Regions from separate parts of the Bradyrhizobium sp. B025 genome, predicted to be linked through region 2. Evidence: predicted binding sites of a transcription regulator. Region 2 holds the regulator's gene; each other region holds the start of a gene.
The links. Region 2 encodes PhoB, which activates phosphate uptake and scavenging genes when phosphate is short. Its sites were predicted from a motif close to TGTCATNNANCTGTCAT; they were not measured.
Positions count from the first base shown of each region.

Region 1: ACE10W_RS26605 (UDP-2,3-diacylglucosamine diphosphatase) is a predicted target of PhoB. The motif match lies at 1,320-1,336, and genes of this name have one in related genera.
Region 3: phnC (phosphonate ABC transporter ATP-binding protein) is a predicted target of PhoB. The motif match lies at 1,992-2,008, and genes of this name have one in related genera.
Region 4: ACE10W_RS31350 (phospholipase C) is a predicted target of PhoB. The motif match lies at 2,676-2,692, and genes of this name have one in related genera.

Region 1 covers NZ_CP170150.1:5,678,971-5,683,245, forward strand. Annotated here, with positions in the region: gene ACE10W_RS26600 (glycosyltransferase family 1 protein) at 1-484, opposite strand, end outside; gene ACE10W_RS26605 (UDP-2,3-diacylglucosamine diphosphatase) at 484-1,296, opposite strand; gene thiD (bifunctional hydroxymethylpyrimidine kinase/phosphomethylpyrimidine kinase) at 1,513-2,313, opposite strand; gene ACE10W_RS26615 (PAS domain-containing sensor histidine kinase) at 2,625-4,275, shown strand, end outside.
Region 2 covers NZ_CP170150.1:471,794-476,068, reverse strand. Annotated here, with positions in the region: gene ACE10W_RS02135 (aspartate aminotransferase family protein) at 1-887, opposite strand, end outside; gene ACE10W_RS02130 (GcrA family cell cycle regulator) at 1,342-1,851, shown strand; gene phoB (phosphate regulon transcriptional regulator PhoB) at 2,108-2,815, opposite strand; gene phoU (phosphate signaling complex protein PhoU) at 2,838-3,554, opposite strand; gene pstB (phosphate ABC transporter ATP-binding protein PstB) at 3,566-4,275, opposite strand, start outside.
Region 3 covers NZ_CP170150.1:7,956,214-7,960,488, reverse strand. Annotated here, with positions in the region: gene ACE10W_RS37630 (DUF1045 domain-containing protein) at 1-77, opposite strand, end outside; gene ACE10W_RS37625 (alpha-D-ribose 1-methylphosphonate 5-triphosphate diphosphatase) at 96-1,289, opposite strand; gene ACE10W_RS37620 (DapH/DapD/GlmU-related protein) at 1,286-1,945, opposite strand; gene phnC (phosphonate ABC transporter ATP-binding protein) at 2,119-2,928, shown strand; gene phnD (phosphonate ABC transporter substrate-binding protein) at 2,993-3,928, shown strand; gene phnE (phosphonate ABC transporter, permease protein PhnE) at 4,004-4,275, shown strand, end outside.
Region 4 covers NZ_CP170150.1:6,661,249-6,665,523, reverse strand. Annotated here, with positions in the region: gene ACE10W_RS31365 (efflux RND transporter permease subunit) at 1-320, opposite strand, end outside; gene ACE10W_RS31360 (efflux RND transporter periplasmic adaptor subunit) at 333-1,526, opposite strand; gene ACE10W_RS31355 (ABC transporter substrate-binding protein) at 1,770-2,561, shown strand; gene ACE10W_RS31350 (phospholipase C) at 2,747-4,275, shown strand, end outside.

The sequences.
Region 1 (4,275 bases), 3.7 Mb from region 2:
AGCCGCGCTCGGTCAGCTCGCGGGCGAGCGCCGGGGTCGCCGCCATCACGGCGCGGCTGGGCGCATGGAAGCGACGCAGCGCCCGCCAGATCAGCGAGCCCGGAACCGGCACACGGGCGCGGACATATTCAGGGAAGCGGGTGTGGAAGCTGGTCGTGAACGGCAGCTTGCGCTGGCGGCAATAGCGGCGGACCATCAGGCCGATCGGCCCTTCGGTCGCGATATGGATGCTGTCGGGACGGGCTTCCGCGATCAGCTTCGCGATTCGCGCCGGGCGCGGCATCGCGAGCCGCACGTCGCGATAGCTCGGCATCGCGAAGGTGCGGAACGACTGCGGCGTCAGGAAATTGAACTCGACGCCAAGACCTTCAATGCTAAGACCTTCAACGCTAAGCCCTTTGGCGGCGTCAGCAAGCTTGGTCAGCGTCCGAACCACACCGTTGACTTGCGGGTGCCAGGCGTCGGTCGCGACCAGGATGCGCATCAGGCGGCCCTTGCTGCGACCTGCGGGACGGCCGCCGGCTTTTGCGCCTGATCCGCCCAGGTGATGATCTCGAAATGGCCGTCGTCGTGCTCGACCAGCGCGGTGCAGCTCTCCACCCAGTCGCCGCAGTTCATGTAGCGGATGCCGGCCTCGTCGCGGATCACGGCATAGTGGATGTGGCCGCAGATCACGCCGTCGGCGTCGTGACGGCGCGCTTCGGCGGCAAGCGCCTGCTCGAACGCGCCGATATAGTTGACGGCGTTCTTGACCTTCTGCTTGGCCCATTGCGACAGCGACCAATAGGGCACCTTGAACATGCGCCGGAAGAAGTTGACGAAGCGATTCATCTGGATCGCGAAGTCGTAGGCCTTGTCGCCGAGATGGGCGAGCCAGCGCGCGTTCTGCACCACGAGGTCGAAGATGTCGCCGTGGATGACGAGATAGCGCTTGCCGTCCACGCCGGTGTGGACGGTGTTCTCGACCACGTCGATGCCGCCGAAATGCGTGCCGTAATAGTTGCGCAGGAACTCGTCGTGATTGCCGGGGATGTAGATCACCTTGGCGCCCTTGCGCGCCTTGCGCAAAAGCTTCTGCACGAGGTCGTTATGCGATTGCGGCCAGTGCCAGCTCGATTTCAGCGCCCAGCCGTCGACGATGTCGCCGACGAGATAGATCGTCTCGGCGTCATGGTAGCGCAGGAAGTCCAACAGAAGGTCGGCTTGTGAACCGCGGGCTCCGAGATGAACGTCGGAGATGAACAAGGTGCGAAAGCGCCTTTCAGGGCTTTCGTCACTCACATCGTAGCTTCCCATGCGACAGCCTGTAACAATATCCCGTGACAGGGGGATGACCGATTGAACCTTTGAGGCACCCTCAGATACGAATCAAACCTCGCCTCGCCCTCCCCGCGAATATCAGTCGCATGCGACAATCAGGCGACACGAAGCGGCCATGGCTGTCCGCAAAAGCCCGGTCCCCGTCGCCTTGTTGGTTAACGGCCGGGGCCGGCGCGCAGCTCGAAGCCGGCGTCAGTAAAATTTGTGAAAATGATGGATCGGCCCGTGGCCGTGGCCGACGCCGAAGCGGTCGGCAGCAGCAATCGCGGCGCTGATCCAGGCCTTGGCGTTGCGCACCGCCTGCTCGAGAGTCTCGCCCTTGGCGAGACCCGCCGCCACGGCGGAGGACAGCGAACAGCCGGTGCCATGGGTGTTCTTGGTCGCGACGCGGGGCGCGGCGAGCGCGATCGTGCTTTCGGACGTGACGAGATAGTCGATGCTCTCGGCGCCCTCGCCGTGTCCGCCCTTGATCAGGACCGCACGGCAGCCGAGCGCCAGCAACCGGCGCCCCTGGCCTTCGATCCCGGCCTCGCTGGCCGCGGCGGGCTCGCCGAGGAGAGCTGCCGCCTCCGGCAGGTTCGGCGTGATCACCGAGGCCAGCGGCGTCAGTCGCATGCGCAGGGCTTCCACGGCTTCGGACGCCAGCAGGCGGTCGCCCGATGTCGCGACCATCACGGGATCGAGCACCACATGGCGCGGCTTCCAGTGCGCCAGCGCGGCTGCGATCGCATCGATGCTGGCGGCCTGGGCCACCATGCCGATCTTCACCGCGCCGACGTCGAGATCGGAGAACACCGCATCGATCTGCGCGGTGACGAAATCAGCCGGCACCGCATGAATGCCGGTGACGCCGCGCGTGTTCTGCGCCGTCAGCGCCGTGATCGCGGAGGCGCCGTAGACGCCGAGCGCCGCGAAGGTCTTCAGATCCGCCTGGATGCCGGCGCCGCCGCTTGAATCGGAACCGGCAATGGTGAGAGCCACGGGCGTCGTCATCGCCGGATACATTGGTTTGAGAGGGACACCGCCATGCCTTGTCCTAGCGTGCCGCGGATGCGCCAGCAAGCCGGGCCGGCCGCGGGCGCCGCGACGAGCTAACCTATGCCGGTCCGGCCCCGGCGAATCAGCCGGATAAGGGCCCGGCCCGCCTTGTCGTCCCGCGAGTGTGCACATCCCGCGAAAATATGCCCTCGGCATAGCCCGGCCTTGGCGCCCATCCCGGTGAGTGAGACGTTTATTGGCGGATTCGTCCAGCGATGCCATGTTGCGGGCCGGCCTCGGCCGCGATCCTCTCGGGAAGCAATCACATGTTGGCCTACCTCGAACGTATCCTCGACTCCTCGATGCTCTCCCCGCACGGCATCTGCCTGCTCTGGGAGCCCGAGCTGATATGGCTGCATGTCGTTTCGGATGCCTGCATTGCGCTTGCGTATTTCTCAATCCCGTTTGCACTCGCGATCCTCGTCACCAAGCGGCGCGACCTCGAATTCGGGTGGGTCTTCTGGGCGTTCGCCGTCTTCATCATGGCCTGCGGCCTGACGCATGTGCTGTCGATCTACACGCTCTGGGTGCCCGTCTACGGCGTCGAGGGCATCGTCAAGGCGCTCACCGCCGTGGCGTCGGTCATCACCGCGGGAGCGCTCTGGCCGCTTCTGCCGAAGATCCTGACCATCCCCTCGCCGTTCGAGCTCCGGCAGGTCCAGGCCGCGCTCGAGGAGGAGGAGAGCAAGAACCGGGATGCGGCCCAGCTCCTCGGCCAGGTTCGTGAAGCCCAGCGCGCGCTGCGCGAGAGCATGACACGCCTCACCGCCGTGGTCGAGACCGCGGTCGACGGCGTCATCCTGTTCGACGCGCAAGCCCGCATTCTCCTGTTCAATCCCGCCTGCGAACGGTTGTTCGGCTATCGCGCCGACGAGGTCATGAATCTCGACATCGGTATGCTGATGTCCAATGAGGAGAGGCCCTCATCCACGGGTCATACGCTGCGCATCGCAACCGGGGAAGCCGCCGGTGTGCGCAAGGACGGATCGACCTTTCCGATGGATCTGTCGGTGGGCCAGGCGTGGCAGGACGGCGAGCTGATCTACGTCGGCATCGTCCACGACCTGACCACGCGCAAATTGACCGAGCAGCAGCTCCAGCAGGCGCAGAAGATGGAGACGGTCGGCCAGCTCTCCGGCGGCATCGCCCACGACTTCAACAATCTGCTCACCGTCATCATCGGCAACGCGGAGTTTCTCAGCGAGCAGCTCAGGGCCCGTCCCGACCTCAGGCGCTTCGCCGACGACATCTGCCAGTCGGGCGAACGCGGCGCGGAGCTGACGCAGCGGCTGCTGGCGTTCAGCCGGCGCCAATTGCTGCAACCCCGCGCGATCGAGTGCCGCGAGCTCTTGACCTCCATGCACAAGCTGCTCAAGCGCACCTTGCGCGAAAACATCGAGATCACGACGGCGTTCGGCGCCGGCTCCATCCTCGCCTTCGCCGACCGCGCCCAGCTCGAATCCGCCGTGCTCAATCTCGCGCTCAACGCGCAGGACGCCATGCCGGCGGGCGGGCATCTCACCCTCAGCACCGAGCTCACCGCGATCGACGAGCACTATCGCGTCCAGCATCCGGAGGTGGAGTCCGGCAGCTACGCCCTGATCTCGATCACCGATGACGGCGAGGGCATGACGCCTGACGTCATCGAGCGCGCCTTCGAGCCGTTCTTCACCACCAAGGAGGTCGGCAAGGGCTCGGGCCTCGGCCTCAGCATGGTCTACGGCTTCGCCAAGCAATCAGGCGGACACGTCTCGATCTACAGCGAGCCGGGCCTCGGCACGACGGTCCGCATCTACCTGCCGCATGCCGGCGGCGAGCAGTCGCTCGCCGACATCGAGGCGCGCGAGGAGGCTGCGCCCCGGGGCCACGAAACGATCCTGGTCGCCGAGGACGATCCGTTCGTCCGCTCCTCCGTCA
Region 2 (4,275 bases):
TTCAGCATGACGTCGAGCACGGCATTCGCCGCCGCGACCGCGAGCGGATTGCCGCCGAAGGTCGAGCCGTGCGAGCCGGGACCCATGCCGGCCGCCGCGTCCGCGGTGGCCAGGATCGCACCGATCGGGAAGCCGCCGCCGAGCGCCTTGGCCAGCGACATCACGTCAGGTGTGACGCCGGTACGCCGATGCGCGAACAGATCGCCGGTGCGGCCCATGCCGGTCTGCACCTCGTCGAAGGCGAGCAGCAGGCCCTTCTCGTCGCAAAGCTGGCGCAATGCCTTGAGGAACGCAGGCGTTGCGGAACGCACGCCGCCCTCGCCCTGAATCGGCTCGATCAGGATGCCGGCGGTCTGCGGACCGATTGCCTTCTTCACGGCCTCGATGTCGCCATGCGGGACCTGGTCGAAGCCATCCATCGGCGGACCAAACCCTTCGAGATATTTTGCAGATCCCGTCGCAGCCAGCGTCGCCAGCGTGCGGCCGTGGAAGGCGCCTTCGAAGGTGATGATGCGGTAACGTTCCGGATGACCCTTGGAGAAGTGATGATGGCGGACCAGCTTGATCACACCTTCCAGCGCCTCGGCGCCGGAATTGCAGAAGAACACGAAGTCCGCGAAGCTTTCATTGCACAGGCGCGTCGCGAGCTTCTCGCCGTCCGGACTCTGGAACAGGTTCGACATGTGCCAGAGTTTTGTGGCCTGCTCCTGCAGCGCCTTGACCAGCGCGGGATGGGCGTGGCCGAGCGCGTTCACGGCGACGCCGGAGGTAAAATCGAGATAGCGATCGCCATTGGTCGCAATCAGCCAGCAACCTTCGCCGCGCTCGAAACCGAGGTCGGATCTGGCGAAAACGGGAAGCAAATGCGGCGCTGCGCTGTTAGTCATGACGATCACTTGATGTTGCGGACGGCCTGAACACGCTCACGCAGCGCACCATTGACCGGCCCGGAAAACGAAACGTGCCGCCTTTTAAGGGCGGCACGTGACACTATCTTATGCCTGGTGAAACCGGTGTCAATGCCGCCCGAAAGCCTCGCGAAACGCTGAATCCGTAGTCTTGCGGAGCCGAAATTGCGGGGTTTTCGCCACGGAACATGTGGAAGCGAGTCGGCGGACTCTTGCGCGTGAGTCACGCCATATTGTAGCGTTTGGCTTGTCAGATACGACATCTCGTGCAGTGTTTCTGATCCTCTAAGTCCTCATGTACCGGCGTAGACGTTCGGGCGTTATCGGCGCGCCCGGCGAGCCTTAAGGGATTCTGACGGCACGGGTTTTTCGAGGCTTAGGCATTCGCCGCGAGGCGCCAGGATGGCAGCCGCACGGCGAGGGAAAGGGTGCAATGACGGTTTTGACCTGGTCCGACGATCGCGTCGAGCAGTTGAAAAAGCTCTGGGAGGCCGGATTATCGGCCAGCCAGATCGCAGCCGAGCTCGGGAACGTGACCCGCAATGCCGTGATCGGCAAGGTACACAGGCTCGGCCTATCCGGCCGCGCCAAGAGCCCCTCATCGGCGGCTCCGCGGCCGCGCAAGGCGCGCCCCGCGCAGCACATGATGCGGGTGAGCCGCCCCATTGCGCGCGGCAACACCGCGCTGGCGCAGGCCTTCGAGGTCGAGGTGGAGGCCGAACCGGTCACCTACGACAACGTGGTGCCGATGAGCCAGCGGCTGTCGCTGCTGGAGCTGAACGAGGCGACCTGCCACTGGCCGGTCGGCGATCCCTCGAGCCCGGATTTCTTCTTCTGCGGCGGCAGGGCGCTGTCGGGCCTGCCCTACTGCGCGCAGCACTCGCGCGTGGCATATCAGCCCGCCGCGGATCGCCGGCGCGCACCGGCGAAGCCCTCGCGGTGAGTTTGTTCTGAAATCGAGCGACGGCCGTCACGCGTTGACGGCCCAACAAACTCGATGTCGTCCCGGACAAGCGCGCCTGAAGCGCGCGCAGATCCGGGACCCATAACGACCGCAAGATGTGGCTACGGGGACTCGGAGTTACCTTCTTCGCGCGACAACCACGCCCTGTGATTATGGGTCCCGGATCTGCGCTTACGCTTGTCCGGGACGACACTGAGAGTGTGGCTGTAGCCCGCTAAACCAACGCCTGCAAACCTTACGTCTGCTCCGCCTTCGCAAAGCGATCATCCAGCGCGTAGCCGGCTCCGCGGACGGTGCGGATGGGATCCTGCTCGCGGCCGAGATTGAGCAGCTTGCGCAGGCGGCCGATGTGGACGTCGACGGTGCGCTCGTCGATGTAGATGTCGCGGCCCCAGACGCTGTCGAGCAGCTGCTCGCGCGAGAACACGCGGCCGGGATGCTCCAGGAAGAACTCCAAGAGGCGATATTCGGTCGGGCCGAGGTCGATCGGCCGGCCCGAGCGCGCGACGCGGCGCTTGTCGCGATCGAGCTCGATGTCGCCATAGGCCAGCACCGTGGCGAGCCGCTCCGGGCTTGCGCGCCGCAGGAGGCCCTTCACGCGCGCCAGGAGCTCCGGCACCGAGAACGGCTTGACGATGTAGTCGTCAGCGCCGGTCGCAAGACCCCGCACCCGCTCGCTCTCCTCGCCGCGCGCGGTGAGCATGATGATCGGGAGCTGCTTGGTCTCGGGCCGGGTCCGCAGCCGGCGGCACAGCTCGATGCCTGACAGTCCCGGCAGCATCCAGTCGAGTACGATCAGATCGGGGATGTGTTCCTTGAGGCGGGTGTCGGCGTCGTCGCCGCGCATCACCGTCTCCACATCATAGCCGTCGCCTTCGAGGTTGTAGCGGAGAAGCTCGGTGAGAGCTTCCTCGTCCTCAACCACCATAATGCGTGCGCCCATGGTGTCGTCGCTCCTTAAGTCTTCAGGTATTCGGGACCGTCGTGGCGAAGGTCGTCATGTCGCCCTTCGGCCGCTTGTCGGTGATCGCCTGGCCCTCGATCATGTAGAACACGGTCTCGGCGATGTTGGTGGCGTGGTCGCCGATCCGCTCGATGTTCTTGGCGCAGAACATCAGATGGATGCAGAACGAGATGTTGCGCGGATCCTCCATCATGTAGGTGAGGAGCTCGCGGAACAGCGAGGTGCAGATGGCGTCGACTTCCTCGTCGCCCTTCCACACCGCCATCGCCGCCGGCAGATCATGCGCGGCATAGGCGTCCAGCACCGACTTGACCTGCTGCTGCACGAGGTCGGTCATGTGCTCGAGGCCGCGGAACAGCTTGAGCGGATGGAAATCCGTCTCCAGCGCCGCGACGCGCTTGCCCATGTTCTTGGCGAGGTCGCCGATGCGCTCGAGATCGGTCGCAACGCGCATGGCGCCGACGATCTCGCGCAGATCGACCGCCATCGGCTGGCGGCGGGCGATGGTGAGCACGGCGCGCTCCTCGATGCGCTTCTGCAGCGCGTCGAGCTCGGTGTCGGTGGCGACGACGCGCTGGCCGAGCGCGACGTCTCGGCGGATCAGCGCGTCGACGGAATCGACGATCATGCGCTCGGCGATCCCGCCCATCTCGGCGACGAGCCGGGTGAGCTCCTGGAGGTCGGTGTCGAAGGCCTTTGCGGTATGTTCAGAACCCATGTCCCGTCTCCTCAGCCGAACCGGCCGGTGATGTAATCCTGCGTGCGCCGGTCGCTCGGCGACGTGAAGATCTTGCTGGTGTCGTCGAACTCGATCAGCTCGCCGAGATACATGAACGCGGTCTTGTCGGAGACGCGCGCCGCCTGCTGCATGTTGTGGGTGACGATCGCGATCGTGTAGTTCTCGGACAATTCCTGGATCAGCTCCTCGACCTTGGCGGTCGAGATCGGGTCGAGCGCCGAGCAGGGCTCGTCGAACAGGATCACCTCGGGCCGCACCGCGACGGTGCGGGCGATGCAGAGGCGCTGCTGCTGGCCGCCGGAGAGCGACAGGCCGGAGGCGTTGAGCTTGTCCTTGACCTCGTTCCACAGCGCGCCGCCGCGCAGCGCCTTCTCGACGCGGTCGTCCATCTCGGACTTCGAGATCTTCTCGTAGAGGCGGATGCCGAAGGCGATGTTCTCGTAGATCGTCATCGGGAACGGCGTCGGCTTCTGGAACACCATGCCGACGCGGGCGCGCAGCAGGTTGAGGTCGAGCTTGCCGTCGAGGATGTTGGTCTGGTCGAGCATGAGCTGGCCGGTGGCGCGCTGCCCCGGATAGAGGTCGTACATCCGGTTGAAGATGCGCAGCAGGGTCGACTTGCCGCAGCCGGACGGGCCGATGAACGCGGTGACGCGGTTGGTGCCGAGCGTCAGGTTGATGTTCTTCAGCGCGTGGTGCT
Region 3 (4,275 bases), 1.4 Mb from region 2:
AGCTTGGCGCCGAAGCGGGTCAGCGCGCTGTCGGCGCCGGCGGCAAAATAGATCGCGTAGCGGGGAAAACCTGTCATCGCCTCAGCATAGCCAATTTATGCCGCGACGACAGCCTCGCGCGGCGCCGCCGCCGCGCTGAGCAGTCGCGTCGCATCGGTGAGATGCACGAGCTTTCCGCCCGATATCACCGCGACGAGCCGCGGCCGCAGCGGCACGGTGTCGTCGACGAGGAGGATGTCGGCGCGGCGTCCTTCGGCGAGGATGCCGCGGTCGGCAAGGCCGGTCGCGCGCGCAGGCTCCGCGGAGACCAGGCTCCAGGCCTCCGTCAGCGGCAACACGCCATCGGCGGCGAGGCGGAACGCGGCGAGCAGTTGCGCGGGATAGTAATAGTCCGACGCCAGCACCGAGCAGAGCCCCTTTGCGATCATGTCGGATGCCCGGGTCCAGCCGGTGTGGCTGCCGCCGCGCACGACGTTCGGCGCGCCGTAGACGATGGCATCGCCGTGGCTCGCTGCCGCCCGCGCCGTCTCCTCGTTGATCGGAAACTCGGCGATGTCAGCGCCGAGCTCGCGAAACTCCCGGCGCATCGCGGGTGTCGCATCGTCATGCGAGAGCATCCGCACGTCTGCCGCGCGGGCAGAAGCAGCGAGCCGCGACACGGAGGCCGGCACGTCGGCGGCGCGCGAGATCACGCGGTCGACCAGACCGTCAAAATCCTCGCTAGACAAGCCTGTGCGCTCCACCATGCGGTTGCGCTTGCGCGGCTTGGCCATGTCGGCGACGGTGCCGTCCATGTGGTCGTTGAAGGCGAACAGGTCGACGCGGCCCTCGGCGAGCCACTGGCTGATCTCGGCCTCGGCATCGAGATTGTAGGTCTCGTGCCGCAGATGGAAGCGGGTGTCGGCAGCGAATTGCGGACGCTGCCGCTCGATCGCCTCCATCAGGCCGCGCGCATTGTCGGCGCTGCGCAGGCCCGGTTCCCACGAGCAGGTCGTGGCGTGAAACACCGTGGTGATGCCGTTGCTGATCGCCTGGCGGTCGCTGTCCGCGAGCGCGACGTCGATCGGGAAGTCCACGCCGGCGCGCGGCATCATCTGCCGCTCGAAGGCATCGCCATGCAGATCGACGATTCCCGGCAACACCAGCAGATTGCGCGCATCGATCGCGAGCCGAGCCCGGCCACGGGCGGCATCGACCCGTGCGATGTCCGTTCCGGCCACGCTGAGTGACGTCTCGACCAACTCGGTGCCGATCAGGGCCCGGCCGCCCTCAAGGAAAATGTCTGTCACGCGACCGCGCTTCGTTTGCTGGCAGGGGAGTGTGCCCGTGCTTCATACGTGGAGAGAAAATCTTCAATCCCGAGCCTGCGGAAATCGGGCAGGGCTTCACGCAATTTGTCGTGATCCCAGTCCCACCAGGCGAGCCGCGCAAGCCGCCCGGCGATCTCTTCCGAGAAGCGCCGCCGCACGATTCGCGCGGGATTGCCGGCGACGATGGTGTAGGCGGGCACGTCCTTGGTGACGATGGCGCCGGCCGCGATCACCGCGCCGGTGCCGATGTTGCGGCCGGGCAGCACGATCGCGCCATGGCCGATCCAGACGTCGTGGCCGATATGGACGTGATGCTGGCGCCGCCAGTCGAAGAACTCCGTGTCGTCGCTCTCGCCGGAGAAGTAGGCGCTGGAACGATAGGTGAAGTGCGCCTGCGTCGCGCGATGCATCGGATGATTGCCGGGGTTGATACGCGTCATCGCCCCGATTGAGCAGAATTTCCCGATCGTGGTGTAGGTGATCTGCGAATCGTTCACGACATAGGAGTAATCGCCCATCGCCACTTCATGCAGGATCGTGCGCGCGCCGACCTCGGTATAGGCGCCGAGCCGGGTCTCGTGCAGCTTGGCCGAGGGATCGATGGTCGGTTGGACTGAAAGGGCTTTGCCGGCCATGTCGTATCCGAAGCGTGAGGGCGGGCGTTCCTCTTCGAGCGGCTCGATGACAATGTCATGACGCAGCGATGACAGGGGATGAGGTGTGTTGGATCGCCGCACCGCAACGTGCATGTCACACAAGTGTCAAGCGTCGGCGTTAGCGGTGGGTCCCAGCTACTCTGGAGCCCTGCATGCTGGTGGTTGAAGGTCTGACGTGCCGCTTTGGCGCAAAAGCCGCGGTGGACGACGCTTCGTTTCAAATTTCCCCCGGCGGATTCGTCGGCGTGATCGGACGATCCGGCGCCGGCAAGTCCACGCTGCTGCGGACCATCAACCGCCTGGTGACGCCGACGCAGGGCCGCATCCTGTTCGACGGCACCGACGTCACAGCGCTGCGCGGCAAGGAGCTGCGGCAGTGGCGGGCGCGCTCGGCGATGATCTTCCAGCAGTTCAACCTCGTCGGCCGGCTCGATGTTCTCACCAACGTCCTGATGGGGCGCCTCGCGACGATGCCGGCCTGGCGCTCGCTGTCGCAGACCTGGCCCGAACACGACAAGGCGCTGGCGATGTCCGCGCTCGAACAGTTCGATATCGCCGCGCTCGCCGCGCAGCGCGCCGACCAGCTCTCCGGCGGCCAGCAGCAGCGCGTCGCGATCGCCCGCGCGCTGGTGCAGCAGCCCGACATCATTCTCGCCGACGAGCCGATCGCTTCGCTCGACCCGCGCAACACCAAGATCGTGATGGATGCGCTGCTGCGCATCAACGAGCATTTCGGCATCACCGTGCTCTGCAACCTGCATTCGCTCGACTTGGCGCGCAGCTATTGCGACCGCCTGATCGGCATGGCGCAGGGCCGTGTCGTGTTCGACGGCGCACCGTCTGCGCTGACCGATCACGTCGCGCGCGAGCTCTACGATCTCGAAGCCACCGACGTCATGGGCGGCTCGCCCGTGCCGGCGCCCGAGGGCATTCCGGCGCTTGGAACGGCGGCCGCCGCCTGAGCCGCATCGCTTCTGTCGTTGCCAGTTTTTGCGTCAACCGACCCCAACCGATGAAGAGGGTATCATGATCACTCGCAGATTAGTTCTTGCCGGCGCCGCCGCGCTCGCATTCACGACTTCGGCCTCCGCCGACGACTGGAAAGCCAAATATCCCGAGCTGACCTTCGCGGTCATTCCGGCGGAAAACGCCTCGGGCGTGACCGAGCGCTGGGCGCCGTTCATGAGCTATCTCTCCAAGGAATTGGGCGTGAAGGTCACGCTGCGCATCGCCAATGACTACGCCGCCGTCATCGAAGGCCAGCGCGCCGGCAACATCCATATCGCCAGCTACGGCTCGGCCTCGTTCGCCCGCGCCCGCCTGACCGGCGTCAAGACCGACGCCTTTGCCAACGATATCAACGCCGACGGCTCGACCGGCTACTATTCGGTGTTCTTCGTCAAGGCGAGCAGCCCCTACAAGAGCATCGACCAGCTCAAGGGCAAGAATCTCGGCCTCGTCGACCCGAACTCGACGTCCGGCAACAACGTGCCACGCTTCGAGCTCGACAAGATGGGCATCGCGGACGCCGACACCTATTTCAGCAAGGTCGTCTTCACCGGCAGCCATGAGAACGCGATCCTGGCGCTGGCGCAGGGCACGGTCGATGTCGCGGCCAACCAGTGGACCAGCGACGACGATTCGACGCTGGCGCAGATGCTGACCAAGGGCATGCTGAAGAATGCCGACGGCTCGCCGATGAAGAAGGACGATTTCCGCATCATCCACAAGTCGGCGCCGATCATCAACGGCCCCTATGCCTACAACTCCGACCTGCCGGAAGAGGCGAAGGCGGCGATCGCGAAGGCGTTCTTCGACGCGCCGGCCAAGGACAAGGCGGCCTTCGATCGCCTCCAGGACGGCCAGAAGAAGGGTTTTCATCCCGCCACCACCAAGGATTGGGATGGCACGATCGAGCTGATCAAGTTCGTCGATGCACTGCGTAAGAAGAAGGCGTCCTGAGTTTCGGGACGAGCTACTCGAGCCGGGTCGATGGACCCGGCTCTTTCTCTTTGATCGGCCACCTTTCCTGAACAGATGACCCTCGCGGTTTCGATCCTGCCCGAGCAGCAACTGGCTGCGCTGAACACCGCTTACAATCAGGCGGTCGCGCGCAGACGGCTCCGTCTCTTGCTCGGGGTTGTGGTGTTCGCCGCCGCGCTGCTTCTCGCCGCGATCGGCGCCGAAGTGAACCTGCGCACCTTCTTCACCTATTTCGGCAACTTCGTCAGCTATTTCGATCGCATCCTCACGCTCGACAACGGCCAGCGGGTCTGGACCGATGTCGGCGAGTGGCTTTGGGGCTGGCG
Region 4 (4,275 bases), 2.7 Mb from region 2:
AGCACCTGCGCGAAGTTGAGGTCGGTGCCGATCTTGAAGGTCACGGTCAGCGTATAGGTGCCGTCGGAGCCGCTGTAGGACTGCATGTAAAGCATGTCCTCGACGCCGTTGACCTGTTGTTCGATCGGCAAGGCAACCGTGTCGATCACGGTCTTGGCGCTGGCGCCGGGATAGCGCGTGGTGACCTGCACCGTCGGCGGCACCACGTCGGGGTATTGCGCGATCGCGAGGTTGAACAGCGCGACGCCGCCGATCAGGATCATCAGCAGTGCGATGACGTTCGAGAGGACCGGCCGCTCGATGAAGAATTTTGAGATCATGGCAGGCAGCTCCTACTTGGCAGACGCCTGCGGCTGCTCGATCTTCGTCACTTGCGGGTCGATCTTCTGGCCCGGGATCACCCGCAGCAGCCCCGCGATCACGACGCGGTCGTCCGGCTTCAGCCCGCTCTCGATCACGCGCAGGCCGTTATCGGTGGGGCCGATCTGCACCTTGCGCTGCTCGACGACGTTGTCGCCATTGACCACCAGCAGATAGCGGCCGCCCTGGTCGCTGCCGAGCGCGGTGTCGGGAACGAGGAGCGCGCCCTTCTCCTGGTCGAAGGGCACGCGGACGCGGACGAAATAGCCGGGCAGCAGCACCCGCTTGTCGTTGGGGACGAGGCCGCGCACGGCAAGCGTACCGGTCGACTGGTTGAGAGTCGGCGAGACGTAGTCGAGCTTGCCTTCATGCGGATAGCCGGTCTCGTTTTGGAGGCCGACTTGAATCGGAAATTGCTTGAGGTCGGTGGGCGTCAGTCCCCGGCGGGCCGCTTCGGCGCGGATGCGTAGCACGTCCTGCTCGTTGACGGTGAAGTTCACCCAGATCGGGTCCATCGCGACGATGGTCGCGAGCTGGGTCGGGGAGGAGACGCCGACGAGCTCGCCGATCGAGACCATGTGGGCGCTGACGACGCCGTCGAACGGCGCGGTGACCTTGGTGTAGCCGTAGTTGACCTCGGCGATCCTGGTGTTGGCCTGCGCCTGCAGGAGATTCGCCTGCGCGTTTTCGCGCGTTGACGTCGAGGTGTCGAGGGTGGCCTGCGAGACCGCCTGCCGCTGCACCAGATCGCTTTGCCGCTTGAAGTCGGCCTCCGCCTGCCGGAGCGAGGCCTGGGCGCCGGCCTCGGCCGCCTGGGCCTGCTCGAGCTTCAGCTTGTAGGTCTCGGGCTCGATGGTAAAGAGCTGGGTGCCCTGCTTGACGAAGGTGCCGTCCTGGTAGTCGATCGACTGCAGGAAACCCTGCACGCGCGCCACCAAGTCGACATTCTTGATCGGCGCGGTGTTGCCGGTGGCCTCGACATAGCGCGTCACCGGCCGCTGCACGGGCGTCGCCACGTCCACCTTGGGCGGGGGCGGAGCCACGTAGGCGTTCTTGTCCTCGCAGCCGGCGAGCGCGATCACGGCGGCCGTGGCGGCTAGCGCCCGTCCAACATGTCTCCACGCTCCATTGCGATGTGCGGGAGATGCGGGATTCGCGCGCGTCATTCGGTGGCCCCCGATTGCTGTCTGTCGGTGCGGCAGGCTACCAACAAATGTCCGGCCGTGGAACACCATAGCCATGGCGGTCGTCGGCCTTGCACGGCGAACGGCGGTGTGGCCTTTGACAGGTTTGTCATGACAAACCGCTTTTCACCGCGCGCACGATCGACCAGAATTGTGTCAAAGGTCGTGTGGCGGAAGCGAAGCGGTCGGGACGACGAGAACAAGAAAACGCGAGGAGAACATGACATGTCCGCGTCCGTCCAATCGGCCCTCTCCGGTCTCGTTCTCGCGGCGGCGGTTGCCATGCCCGCGCTAGCCGATGGGCTGAAGGACGAGATCGCGCCGACCGGCAAGCTGCGGGTCGCGATCGCAATCAGCCCCGCAGGCGGCGCATTCTGGTCGACCAGGACGGAAACCGGCTATGCCGGCGTGCCGGTGGACCTCGGCAAGGAGATGGCGGCCCAGCTCGGCGTTGGTGTCGAATATGTCGTGCACCAAAATTCCGGACAGATCACCGACGCGGCCAGCAGAGGCACCTGGGATGTCACCTGGCTGCCAAAGGACCCCGAGCGCGAGAGCAAGATGATGTTCGGCCCGATCTACGAGGTCGCGGACGCCACCTACATCGTCAAGGCCGGTTCGAACGTGACCAATTTTGCCTCGCTCGACCAGCCCGGCATCAAGGTCGCGGCCGTCAACGCCACCACCACCATGCGTGGCGCTGTCGCGCATCTCAAGAACGCTGAGGTCACCGGCTATCAGACCTATGACGAGATCTTCGGCCTCCTGAAGAGCGGCGAGATCGACGCCTTCGCGCTGTCGCGCGACCAGCTCAACAAGATGGCGCAGAAGATTCCCGGTACAAAGGTGCTGGACGAGACGTTCAAGAAGACGGTGACGGCCGTCGCCGTGCCGCTCGGCCACAGCCGGGCGCTGACCTTCGTCACCAAATTCATGAACGAGGCGACGATCAACGGCACCTTGCGCAAGGCCTATGACAACAATGGCCTGAAGGATTCTCCGATCCGCACCGAGTAGACGCCCGCTGTGGCGGGCTCCTCACCATGAGGGTCAAGGAAGGCAGCTTCGGGCAAATCGCCCGTGTAGAAAATCTTGTCTGAACAACTGCGCAAAGTGTCTCTTGCGTCAAACTGACACAGCTCTGTCATCGCGCGCCATTAACGTTCCCGGGGTCGGCGTCAATCCTTCGGGGCAACACAACAATGAAATCCAGATTTCTGACGACGGCCGCGATTTTTGCGGCCGCGACGGCACTAGCATGCGCCATGCCTGTTCTCGCGGACGATTTCGGTCGGGACCGCGATCATGATCACGATCATCACCGTCATCCGCATGACATCCACACCGAGACGCCGATCAAGCATCTCGTGATCATCTTCAACGAGAACCGCTCGTTCGATCATTATTTCGCGACCTATCCGAACGCGGCCAATCCGTCGGGCTCCATACCCTTCGTGCCGAAGCCGCACACGCCGAAGGTCAACAACCTCGTCACGGCGAACCTGCTGGTCAACAACCCGAACAACAGCCCGGCCAACGGCACCGGCGCGACGGATCCGTTCCGTCTCGACCGCACCCAGGCCAACACGCGCTCGCAGAACCATGCCTACACGCCCGAGCAGCAGGCGGTGGACAACGGCAAGGAAGACCTGTTCCCGAAATTCACCGGCCGCGGCACGGCCGGCGGCGCCGGCGCGTTCGGCACCAACGGCCAGGTGATGGGCTATTTCGACGGCAACACTGTCACGGCCTTCTGGAACTACGCCCAGCACTTCGCCATGAGCGACAATCACTGGACCGACACGTTCGGTCCGTCCACGCCCGGCATGCTGGAAGTGGTCTCCGGCCAGACCAACGGCGCGCAGAACGTCGTCGGCACCTCGTCCTCGATCGCCGACGGCCAGGGCGGCCTGACGCTGATCGGCGACACCGATCCTGCCTACGATTCCTGCTCGAGCACGACCAGCACCGTGCTGATGACCAGCAGGAACATCGGCGATCTGCTCAACGACGAGCGCATCAGCTGGGGCAGCTTCATGGGCGGCTTCGACCTGACGCTCAAGAACGCCAACGGCACCACCGGTTGCGGCCGCAGCACCTTTTCGAGCAACGTCAACGGCACCATTGTGGACTACAGTCCGCACCACGCCTTCTTCCAGTACTACAAGTCGACCGCCAACCCGACCCATGCGCGGCCGAGCTCGGTCCAGGCGATTGGCCATACCCACGACTTCAACGGCAAGGTTGATCCGGCCAACCACAACTACGATCTCGAGGACTTCTACGCCGCGGTGAAGGCCGGCAACTTCCCGGCCGTCTCCTACATCAAGATGCCGGCCTTCCAGGACGGTCATGCCGGCAATTCCGATCCGCTCGACGAGCAGGTGGGCAATGTCGAGCTGATCAACTTCCTCCAGAAGCAGCCGGAGTGGCGCGAGACCGCGGTCATCATCACCTATGACGACTCCGACGGCTGGTACGATCACCAATACGTCGCGCCGAAGAGCGCCTCCTACGATCCGACCGCCGACCAGGTCAACGGTCCGGGCCTGTGCGGTCTCGGCCCGCAGAAGCAGCCGGCGCCGAAGGGGCTTAGCGGCAAGCCGGTGAACGGCCGCTGCGGTCCGGGCACCCGCGTTCCCTTCATCGTGGTTTCGCCCTATGCGAGGACGAACTTCGTCAGCCACACCTACATCTCGCAGGCCTCGGTGGTGCGGTTCATCGAGGACAA